2 regions of the Bacillus sp. Hm123 genome follow, and region 1 is predicted to be linked to the other one. Evidence: a T-box and tRNA genes for the amino acid it is inferred to sense, from the RefSeq annotation. Region 1 holds a T-box; the other holds one or more tRNA genes.
The links. The T-box of region 1 lies ahead of trpS (tryptophan--tRNA ligase). A T-box ahead of a tRNA ligase gene usually reads a tRNA of that ligase, here a tRNA-Trp.

Region 1 (5,184 bases):
TAAATGGCTGTAATTTAATGTTCACTGTTAAGCCTTCTAAGTTTGTCTCAAGCTGTTCTTTCATATATTCACTTACTTTTTTAGCTGTGCTGTCATCATACGTAAGTAATTCTAACGTTACTTTGTCCTGACCAAGCGCTTGTTTCGCTGTTTTCCAGTGGTCTTGTGCTTTTTTAACATCTGTTGTTAAGTAATTACCAGCCGTTTCACGGAAGTCTTTCCCATCTGGACCTTGAACAAAGTTCGCTGGTACAAAATAATCTGCTGGTTTTGAACCGTTATTTAAAATGACATCTGTAACACCTGTTTTGTCAAAAGCCATCGCAATTGCTTTACGCGCATCGACGTTTTTCAATACTTCATTCTTTTGGTTTAAACGTAAAAAGAATGTTGACGCTTGATCAAATGTAAAGAATTCTTCTCGGTCTTTGTACTTGTCCACAAATTCAGATGCTACAATAATACGATCGGCATCTCCACTTTCGAACAAGTTGACATCAGCTTGTACATCTTTTACTACTTTCGTATGAATTTCTTCAAGCTTTACTGTGTTCGCATCCCAATATTCTAGGTTTTTCTTCATGACGAACTTATCTTCTTTTTTCCACTCAGATAGTGTGAACGGACCGTTGTATAATGTTGTCTCTGGCTCAAGACCAAACTTGTCGCCTTGCTCCGTCACGAATTTTTCATTCAATGGCATGAATGTTCCGAAAGCTGTTAATTCTTTAAAGTAAGGAACAGCATTTTCCAATTGAACTTCTAATGTCTTTTCATCTAGCGCTTTGACACCTAGCTCTTCTGGTTTCATTTTTCCTTCGTTTACCGCTTGAGCATTTTTAATATCATACATAATGTAAGCGTATTCAGCAGCTGTATCTTTATTTAATGCACGTCTCCAAGAATAGACGAAATCATTAGCCGTTACTGGATCACCATTCGACCATTTCGCTTCTCTTAATTTGAATGTCCATGTTTTACCGTCTTCGCTAATCGTTGGTTCACCTTCTGCGATCCCTTCAACCGCTTTATCATTTTCACCTAAACGATAAAGACCTTCCATCGTGTTGTTTAGAACTTCAAAAGAAACAGCATCCGTTGCGATGCTTGCATCCATTGAAGGAATATCTTGAGTAGTCGTTAAATTTAATACCTGTTTGTTATCACTTGCTTTGTTGTCGCCTTTTGAGCTTTCCTTCTCTTCACCGCCGCCACAAGCCGCTAAAAACGTACTCATTGTTAGCAACAGCACCAGAAAAATAGACATTTTCTTCTTATTCATTCAAAAACCCCCTCAACTTAAGATATCTTGCTGATTATTCAGAAGATTTATTTACTAATTATAAACGATCTTAACTTTTTTGCAATAATTATTTTACATTTTATTCGCTCTATTGTAATAATTCTATTTTTTTGTTTAATTGTTTTTTTTCGCTATATTAACGATATATATTTTAATTGAATAATCATTCACCGCGTTAAAGCGCTTACAACTTTGGCGCTTTCTTGATAAATTTCCTCCCATATTATTTTACATGTATAATAATATTTACGTATACATGATGATGTGGATAAGATAGCATTTTTCGCTATAAATCTCTTCGTTTATATGAAAAGGAAATGGGTGACGATTTTGACAAATTTTCTTCGTTTATTGTTTGTAATTATTGGCGCGAATATATTTCTTTCTACATTGTTTTCATTGTTTTCGTCTAATTTCTTAAAAAGCTTTCTAGACTTTTCTTTCTTTTTTTCATTGATCAGTTTAACAATCGGGGCTAGTTTGTTTGTCATTGAAGGTGGCTTCTTTAATGGGGTCCGTTATAGTGTTAAGAAGTGGAGAAAGTCCTCGAAGGAAGGCAAGTATATAGCTAGCTTTGATGATTTAGATGATACAAAAGAAGCTTATGAAGAATATCCTAAAAAGAGCGTGTTTACTTGGACTCATCCGCTTTTAGTCGGTGGTGGCATCCTTACTCTTACTACAGCTGTCATTGCCTTTATGATCAGCTAGATGCCTTTGTTCTCTTGACTCCATTTTTTGTTTAATTTATAATCGGGTCAACTCATATTTGAAGCGTATAAGAAAGAAGAGTACATACAGAAGTTGGTTATCAGAGAGCCTGCGTTGCTGTGAGCAGGTAGCCAAACTGTTTGGAATGGACTTTCGATGCTCCTTTTGCGAACTTATAAGTAGCAAAATGGCGTACCCCATGCGTTAAATGGCTAAAGAGGCTTAGGCGACAGCGTTTAAGCAACTTAGGGTGGCACCGCGGATTCCAACCATTCGTCCCTATTTTGGGGATGGATGGTTTTTTTATGCTTATTTTTAACTATTTAATAATGAGGAGAGAATGAATGATGGAAAATATTTTTTCAGGTATTCAGCCGAGCGGCACGATTACATTAGGAAATTACATTGGAGCGATGAAGCAATTTACGGAGCTACAGGATGATTATAATTGTCACTTCTGTATCGTTGATCAACATGCGATTACCGTACCACAAGACCGCTTACAGCTTCGCAAAAATATTCGTAGCTTAGCAGCTCTTTACCTTGCAGTGGGTATTGATCCAGAGAAGGCGACACTATTTATTCAATCAGAAGTACCCGCTCATGCACAAGCTGGTTGGATGCTTCAATGTGTCGCTTATATCGGAGAACTTGAGCGTATGACACAATTTAAAGATAAATCATCAGGAAAAGAAGCCGTTGTTGCTGGTTTATTGACGTACCCTCCATTAATGGCTGCTGATATTTTATTGTACAACACGAATTTAGTTCCTGTTGGTGAAGATCAGAAACAGCATCTAGAGCTTACTCGTGATTTAGCGGAAAGATTTAATCGCAAGTATAATGATATCTTCACCATCCCAGAAGTGCGTATTCCAAAATCAGGTGCGCGCGTCATGTCGCTTCAAGATCCAACGAAGAAGATGAGTAAGTCAGACCCGAATTCGAAAGCGTTTATTACACTGCTAGACGAACCGAAACAAATCGAAAAGAAAATTAAAAGTGCCGTGACCGATTCAGAAGGCGTCGTCAAATTTGATAAAGAAAACAAACCGGGTGTGTCTAACTTACTTTCCATCTATTCTGTTTTAGAACAAGTTGCTATCGAGGAGCTTGAACAGCGCTATGAAGGCAAAGGCTATGGAGAGTTTAAAGCAGACTTAGCCGAAGTGGTCGTTCGCCACCTGGAACCAATTCAAAAGCGTTATTACGAATTAATTGATTCAGAAGAACTCGACCGTATCCTCGACGAAGGTGCAGCCAAAGCAAATCAAACCGCTTCAAAAACATTAAAGAAAATGGAAAACGCTATGGGGCTAGGGAGAAAAAGGAAGTAACATAGAAAAGCGGAAGGCGCTGTTCAGCGGCGTATGGACTGGAGCCATCCGCACGAGATAAAGGAAACACGATGAACGTTAGTGAATCGATGTTGACTTATCGCAAGGAGGAGGGCGGAAGTACACTAGTCGCTAGCGCCTGGAGCTGGACACCGAAAAGCGGAAGGCGCTGCCCAGCGACGTATGGACTGGAGCCATCCGCACGAGATAAAGGAAACACGATGAACGTTAGTGAATCGATGTTGACTTATCGCAAGGAGGAGAGCGGAAGTACACTAGTCGCTAGCGCCTGGAGCTGGACACCGAAAAGCGGAGCCGACTGTTCAGACACGACAAGCAAAGGGAATGTCCAAAAAAGTCGAAGAAACCGTTTGTAAAGTCAAAGAAGCCTCCAGAAAATCAGTGAAAACTGACTTTCTGGATAGCTCCTTTTTACGTTCATTGATTACTTGATTGATTAATTTTGGAAGCGTTTTCAACTTCCCATAGTTTTTCGAAAAAAGCTTGTCCTTTAATCAGGTTTTCGCATAAACGATAGTGGTGTTTCGACCAGCCCGTCTTTGTCTCGTGATTGAAAGCTTGCTTTACTTCTTCAAAGTCCATAGATTGAATTTCCTCATACTTATCAGGCGCCCACTCGGTATACCAATAGCGAATTTCAGCTGAATTTTTTGATGAGAACAGTTGATCTAAAGCCATGAACAGCAATTGCTTCAACTGTCTTTCTTTACGCGTTAATCCTTTCATGCTGATCGGATCAAGAGATAAAGTATGATACTCTTTGTCTTCTGAAGTGGAATCAAATTCATGCTTTTCAACTGGATGGACTTGGAACATTTCGTACACAAGTTGTTCCTGTCGAGGAACGAGGCGACTTTTTCTAACAGGGATTGTATACCCCATTGTGTCAATCACTAAAATTCCCTTTCCATCTGAAACAACAAAGCAATGTTCAAGCTGAATTCGTTCGTGATTTTTACGTAGAAAGGCTTTTTTTCTTACATCTTCAAGGAGTTGCTTCGGTAGTTCAGATAATTGATTCTCAATATACTCAAATAATGGCTCTTCAATTAATACGACTGGCACTTGGTCTAATAATTCAACAGCGTCATCTTTGCGCCATTCGTGAAAATGACATACATTATAGCCATTCTCCTCTCCTTCAAACCAATTCACCCAGACATCATGAAGATACAACATAATGACCCTCCTCACTTCTTCATCTATTTGTCTTAAAGTATGGGCAAAATAAAGTCATATTATTCCTTGTTAGTCTATATTTTCTCAACTTTCCACCTAGACGGGAAATAGATGGAAACGGCCATCAACACAAAACCAATCACGAACAAATAGCATTCTGATCGACCTACAATAAAGCTTGCATATTCTTTCAACGTCCAACCAGCTGTCAACAAGTTCAAATACATAATACAGCTAACTCCTCCGAGAACTGTCAATCCAAACCCGATTAAAAAGAGCACGACACGAAAGGCCATTAGCTTCTTCCTTTATTTATTTTTTTCTGCTTGTCCTATATGTATGATGAAGTAATGGAAACATGCAAAAAAGAGATAACTAAACTGGAACTTTTAGTTATCTCTTTTCTTAGCTATTGATTAAATTTACGTAAAGCGATTGTCGCGTTATGACCACCAAATCCTAAAGAGTTACTAATAGCAACATGGACTTCTTTTTTCCGTGATTCATTCGGCGTATAGTCAAGGTCACATTCAGCGTCTGGTGTTTCATAATTAATTGTTGGTGGAATCCTATCATTTTTAATCGCTAACGCAGTAAAAATGGCTTCCACTCCTCCAGCAGCACCAAGCAAAT
Region 2 (5,184 bases), 740 kb from region 1:
GGCGTAACGATCTGGGCACTGTCTCAACGAGAGACTCGGTGAAATTATAGTACCTGTGAAGATGCAGGTTACCCGCGACAGGACGGAAAGACCCCGTGGAGCTTTACTGTAGCCTGATATTGAATTTTGGCACAGCTTGTACAGGATAGGTAGGAGCCTTTGAAGCGTGAGCGCCAGCTTACGTGGAGGCGTTGGTGGGATACTACCCTGGCTGTGTTGAACTTCTAACCCGCACCCCTGATCGGGGTGGGAGACAGTGTCAGGTGGGCAGTTTGACTGGGGCGGTCGCCTCCTAAAAAGTAACGGAGGCGCCCAAAGGTTCCCTCAGAATGGTTGGAAATCATTCGCAGAGTGTAAAGGCACAAGGGAGCTTGACTGCGAGACCTACAAGTCGAGCAGGGACGAAAGTCGGGCTTAGTGATCCGGTGGTTCCGCATGGAAGGGCCATCGCTCAACGGATAAAAGCTACCCCGGGGATAACAGGCTTATCTCCCCCAAGAGTCCACATCGACGGGGAGGTTTGGCACCTCGATGTCGGCTCATCGCATCCTGGGGCTGTAGTCGGTCCCAAGGGTTGGGCTGTTCGCCCATTAAAGCGGTACGCGAGCTGGGTTCAGAACGTCGTGAGACAGTTCGGTCCCTATCCGTCGCGGGCGCAGGAAATTTGAGAGGAGCTGTCCTTAGTACGAGAGGACCGGGATGGACGCACCGCTGGTGTACCAGTTGTCTTGCCAAAGGCATCGCTGGGTAGCTATGTGCGGACGGGATAAGTGCTGAAAGCATCTAAGCATGAAGCCCCCCTCAAGATGAGATTTCCCATAGCGCAAGCTAGTAAGATCCCTGAAAGATGATCAGGTAGATAGGTTCGAGGTGGAAGCGTGGCGACACGTGGAGCTGACGAATACTAATCGATCGAGGACTTTTCCTAGGCGATTTGCAAGGTTACAATACTTATTATCCAGTTTTGAAAGAACAACTCTTTCAAACTTTATAGTCTGGTGGCGATAGCGAAGAGGTCACACCCGTTCCCATACCGAACACGGAAGTTAAGCTCTTCAGCGCCGATGGTAGTTGGGGGGTTCCCCCTGTGAGAGTAGGACGTTGCCAGGCGATTAAAGTAGGCCCGTTGGTCAAGCGGTTAAGACACCGCCCTTTCACGGCGGTAACACGGGTTCGAATCCCGTACGGGTCACCATTTGGAGGATTAGCTCAGCTGGGAGAGCACCTGCCTTACAAGCAGGGGGTCGGCGGTTCGATCCCGTCATCCTCCACCATGAATTACTTACGTATGCCGGTGTAGCTCAACTGGTAGAGCAACTGACTTGTAATCAGTAGGTTGGGGGTTCAAGTCCTCTTGCCGGCACCACTTTTAAAAATATTATTTTGAGCCATTAGCTCAGTTGGTAGAGCATCTGACTTTTAATCAGAGGGTCGAAGGTTCGAGTCCTTCATGGCTCACTTTTATGCGGGTGTGGCGGAATTGGCAGACGCACCAGACTTAGGATCTGGCGCCGCGAGGCGTGGGGGTTCGACTCCCTTCACCCGCATCATTGTAACGGTATTCTGTTAAAATTTGTTACATCTTATGATGAAAACATAATTCAGAATATCTTGTTCAAGCGCGGAAGTAGTTCAGTGGTAGAACACCACCTTGCCAAGGTGGGGGTCGCGGGTTCGAATCCCGTCTTCCGCTCCATAAAAATGCCGGGGTGGCGGAACTGGCAGACGCACAGGACTTAAAATCCTGCGGTAGGTGACTACCGTACCGGTTCGATTCCGGTCCTCGGCACCACTTTTATGCGCCCGTAGCTCAATTGGATAGAGCGTTTGACTACGGATCAAAAGGTTAGGGGTTCGACTCCTCTCGGGCGCGCCATTAATTATTCAAGCGGGAAGTAGCTCAGCTTGGTAGAGCACTTGGTTTGGGACCAAGGGGTCGCAGGTTCGAATCCTGTCTTCCCGACCATTTGAAGCTCTAAAAATAACGACATGGGGCCTTAGCTCAGCTGGGAGAGCGCCTGCTTTGCACGCAGGAGGTCAGCGGTTCGATCCCGCTAGGCTCCACCAATTTAATATACAATACATGGCGGTGTAGCTCAGCTGGCTAGAGCGTACGGTTCATACCCGTGAGGTCGGGGGTTCGATCCCCTCCGCCGCTATTGAAATATGGAGGAATACCCAAGTCTGGCTGAAGGGATCGGTCTTGAAAACCGACAGGCGGGTTAAACCGCGCGGGGGTTCGAATCCCTCTTCCTCCGCCATATTTTATCCATAACGTCGCGGGGTGGAGCAGTCTGGTAGCTCGTCGGGCTCATAACCCGAAGGTCGCAGGTTCAAATCCTGTCCCCGCAATAAATGGTCCGGTAGTTCAGTTGGTTAGAATGCCTGCCTGTCACGCAGGAGGTCGCGGGTTCGAGTCCCGTCCGGACCGCCATTTATATAATATTCTTGGCTCAGTAGCTCAGTTGGTAGAGCAATGGACTGAAAATCCATGTGTCGGCGGTTCGATTCCGTCCTGAGCCACCATTTTTTTAATATATGCCTTTTTAAATTAAAATATGGAGGGGTAGCGAAGTGGCTAAACGCGGCGGACTGTAAATCCGCTCCCTCAGGGTTCGGCGGTTCGAATCCGTCCCCCTCCACCAGTTTTGATAGGGGCATAGTTTAACGGTAGAACAGAGGTCTCCAAAACCTCCAGTGTGGGTTCGATTCCTACTGCCCCTGCCAATTTAAACTTAATACTATTTATGGCGATCGTGGCGAAGTGGTTAACGCATCGGATTGTGGTTCCGACATTCGGGGGTTCGATTCCCCTCGGTCGCCCCATATGTAATTAATGGGCTATAGCCAAGCGGTAAGGCAGCGGATTTTGATTCCGTCACGCGAAGGTTCGAATCCTTCTAGCCCAGCCATCCCTTTTAAAGGGCGGCATAGCCAAGTGGTAAGGCAGAGGTCTGCAAAACCTTTATCACCGGTTCAAATCCGGTTGCCGCCTCCATTTTCATCCATGCGGGTGTAGTTTAATGGTAAAACCTCAGCCTTCCAAGCTGATGTCGTGAGTTCGATTCTCATCACCCGCTCCATTTAATTTTAAATGGGCCTGTAGCTCAGCTGGTTAGAGCGCACGCCTGATAAGCGTGAGGTCGATGGTTCAAGTCCATTCAGGCCCACTTTTTTCCGCAGTAGCTCAGTGGTAGAGCTATCGGCTGTTAACCGATCGGTCGCAAGTTCGAATCTTGCCTGCGGAGTTAAATATTTATCGAAGAAATGTGCAAAGGATATAAAAATCCTTTGCACATTTTTATTTTCATAAAAAAACGTGTTTTGAGCAATTAGCTCAAGACACGTTTTTTTGCATTGGAAGTTAATAGTTTGTAAAATATGACACCAATAAGTTGACAATGATAATCATAATCAATTAATATGGTGTTATATCGTGACAACGATGATGAATATATTAAATAGCATAGTTATGCAAAAGAATAGATTTATTATTTTGTGAAAATAATCATTAGTAAACGAGTACAGGAGGAAGACAAAATGGAATTCAGAATAGAAAAGGATACGATCGGAGAAATTCAAGTTCCAATAGATAAATTGTGGGGGGCTCAAACCCAGCGCAGTAGTCAAAATTTTAAAATAGGAACGGAACAGATGCCTAAGAAAGTCATTGAGGCATTTGCGATCCTAAAGAAAAGTGCTGCTCTAGTTAATGAGAAATTAGGAAAGATTGAGTCTGTGAAAGCAGAAGTCATCGTGCGAGCAGCAGATGAAATTTTAGAAGGAAAGCTAGATGATCATTTTCCACTTGTCGTTTGGCAAACAGGAAGCGGAACACAATCGAATATGAACGTCAATGAAGTCATCGCTCATCGCGCGAATGAGCTATTATCAGACATGAATGAGAATGTTACGGTTCATCCGAATGATGATGTGAATAAATCACAAAGCTCTAATGATACCTTTCCAACAGCGATGCATATAGCAGGTGTATTGGCTGTTGAAGATCAATTGTTGCCAATGCTGCGTCAGTTGAAAGAAACATTAGAGAAGAAAGTAGAAGAGTTTGCTGATGTTATTAAAATTGGACGAACTCATTTGCAAGATGCCACTCCGTTGACGTTAGGACAAGAGATTAGTGGTTGGGTTCGTATGCTTGAAAAAACAGAGAAAATGATTACAGATAGTGTTGAGCCAATGAGGGAATTAGCTATTGGTGGAACGGCTGTAGGTACAGGGATTAATGCTCATCCAAAATACGGAGAAATGACAGCTGAACAAATTAGTCAACTAACGGAGAAAGCTTTTGTCACGGCTTCTAACAAATTTCATTCTTTAACGAGTCATGATGAGATTGTTTATGTACACGGTGCGTTAAAAGCGTTAGCAGCTGATTTAATGAAAATAGCTAATGATGTTAGATGGTTAGCTAGCGGTCCACGTTGTGGCATAGGAGAGATTGTAATTCCTGCGAATGAACCAGGAAGTTCCATTATGCCGGGCAAAGTCAACCCAACGCAAAGTGAGGCGTTAACGATGGTTGTTTGCCAAGTGATGGGCAATGATACGACGATCGGTATGGCCGCAAGTCAAGGAAACTTTGAGTTAAACGTATTTAAACCGGTGATTATTTATAATTTCCTCCAATCTGTACGGCTTTTAGCTGATGCTATGGAGTCATTTAATAAGCATTGTGCTGTTGGAATTGAGGCGAATTTAGAAGTTATTCAGCAAAACTTAGAAAACTCGCTTATGCTTGTGACTGCATTAAATCCTCATATCGGTTATGAAAACGCAGCAGCTATTGCGAAACTGGCACATAAAGAAGGGTTAACGTTAAAAGAAGCAGCGTTGAAACTAAACTTATTAACAGAAGAACAATTTGATGAGTTCGTTCGTCCAGAAGAAATGATTCAACCAAAGGAGTGAGGAGCTTTGTGGACAATTTTTCGGATTTGTGAAGGGATTTATGGATTTCGTGCAGAATCTAATGTTCATGACGCCTGGACAGCTACTTTAATCATGAAGACACATGAAAACCGATTAGACATTTTAGCGGAAATACATATGTCTTATTTAAATGAAATGGAAGAATATGAACGGTTACTTGATGAAATACGCTATTTTGCGAAAACAGTGAAAAAGGAGAAGAACAAGGAGATATGTGCAATGAATTTCCATTGC

Region 2: it encodes a tRNA-Trp, which carries the amino acid that the T-box ahead of trpS (tryptophan--tRNA ligase) is inferred to sense. The anticodon was not compared.

Annotation. Positions count from the first base shown of each region.
Region 1 covers NZ_CM200277.1:986,524-991,707, reverse strand. Annotated here, with positions in the region: gene ACSVDJ_RS05200 (peptide ABC transporter substrate-binding protein) at 1-1,282, opposite strand, end outside; gene ACSVDJ_RS05195 (DUF3899 domain-containing protein) at 1,610-2,014, shown strand; T-box leader at 2,073-2,298, shown strand; gene trpS (tryptophan--tRNA ligase) at 2,359-3,351, shown strand; gene ACSVDJ_RS05185 (hypothetical protein) at 3,423-3,728, shown strand; gene ACSVDJ_RS05180 (YjbA family protein) at 3,790-4,551, opposite strand; gene ACSVDJ_RS05175 (YuzI family membrane protein) at 4,626-4,847, opposite strand; gene fabF (beta-ketoacyl-ACP synthase II) at 4,961-5,184, opposite strand, start outside.
Region 2 covers NZ_CM200277.1:245,537-250,720, forward strand. Annotated here, with positions in the region: rRNA gene ACSVDJ_RS01415 (23S ribosomal RNA) at 1-928, shown strand, start outside; rRNA gene rrf (5S ribosomal RNA) at 995-1,110, shown strand; tRNA gene ACSVDJ_RS01425 (tRNA-Glu) at 1,121-1,195, shown strand; tRNA gene ACSVDJ_RS01430 (tRNA-Val) at 1,199-1,274, shown strand; tRNA gene ACSVDJ_RS01435 (tRNA-Thr) at 1,291-1,366, shown strand; tRNA gene ACSVDJ_RS01440 (tRNA-Lys) at 1,386-1,458, shown strand; tRNA gene ACSVDJ_RS01445 (tRNA-Leu) at 1,466-1,547, shown strand; tRNA gene ACSVDJ_RS01450 (tRNA-Gly) at 1,622-1,696, shown strand; tRNA gene ACSVDJ_RS01455 (tRNA-Leu) at 1,704-1,792, shown strand; tRNA gene ACSVDJ_RS01460 (tRNA-Arg) at 1,800-1,876, shown strand; tRNA gene ACSVDJ_RS01465 (tRNA-Pro) at 1,890-1,966, shown strand; tRNA gene ACSVDJ_RS01470 (tRNA-Ala) at 1,992-2,067, shown strand; tRNA gene ACSVDJ_RS01475 (tRNA-Met) at 2,086-2,159, shown strand; tRNA gene ACSVDJ_RS01480 (tRNA-Ser) at 2,169-2,261, shown strand; tRNA gene ACSVDJ_RS01485 (tRNA-Met) at 2,279-2,352, shown strand; tRNA gene ACSVDJ_RS01490 (tRNA-Asp) at 2,358-2,434, shown strand; tRNA gene ACSVDJ_RS01495 (tRNA-Phe) at 2,451-2,526, shown strand; tRNA gene ACSVDJ_RS01500 (tRNA-Tyr) at 2,561-2,645, shown strand; tRNA gene ACSVDJ_RS01505 (tRNA-Trp) at 2,654-2,727, shown strand; tRNA gene ACSVDJ_RS01510 (tRNA-His) at 2,751-2,826, shown strand; tRNA gene ACSVDJ_RS01515 (tRNA-Gln) at 2,838-2,912, shown strand; tRNA gene ACSVDJ_RS01520 (tRNA-Cys) at 2,925-2,998, shown strand; tRNA gene ACSVDJ_RS01525 (tRNA-Gly) at 3,010-3,083, shown strand; tRNA gene ACSVDJ_RS01530 (tRNA-Ile) at 3,097-3,170, shown strand; tRNA gene ACSVDJ_RS01535 (tRNA-Asn) at 3,177-3,248, shown strand; gene fumC (class II fumarate hydratase) at 3,541-4,929, shown strand; gene ACSVDJ_RS01545 (hypothetical protein) at 4,936-5,184, shown strand, end outside.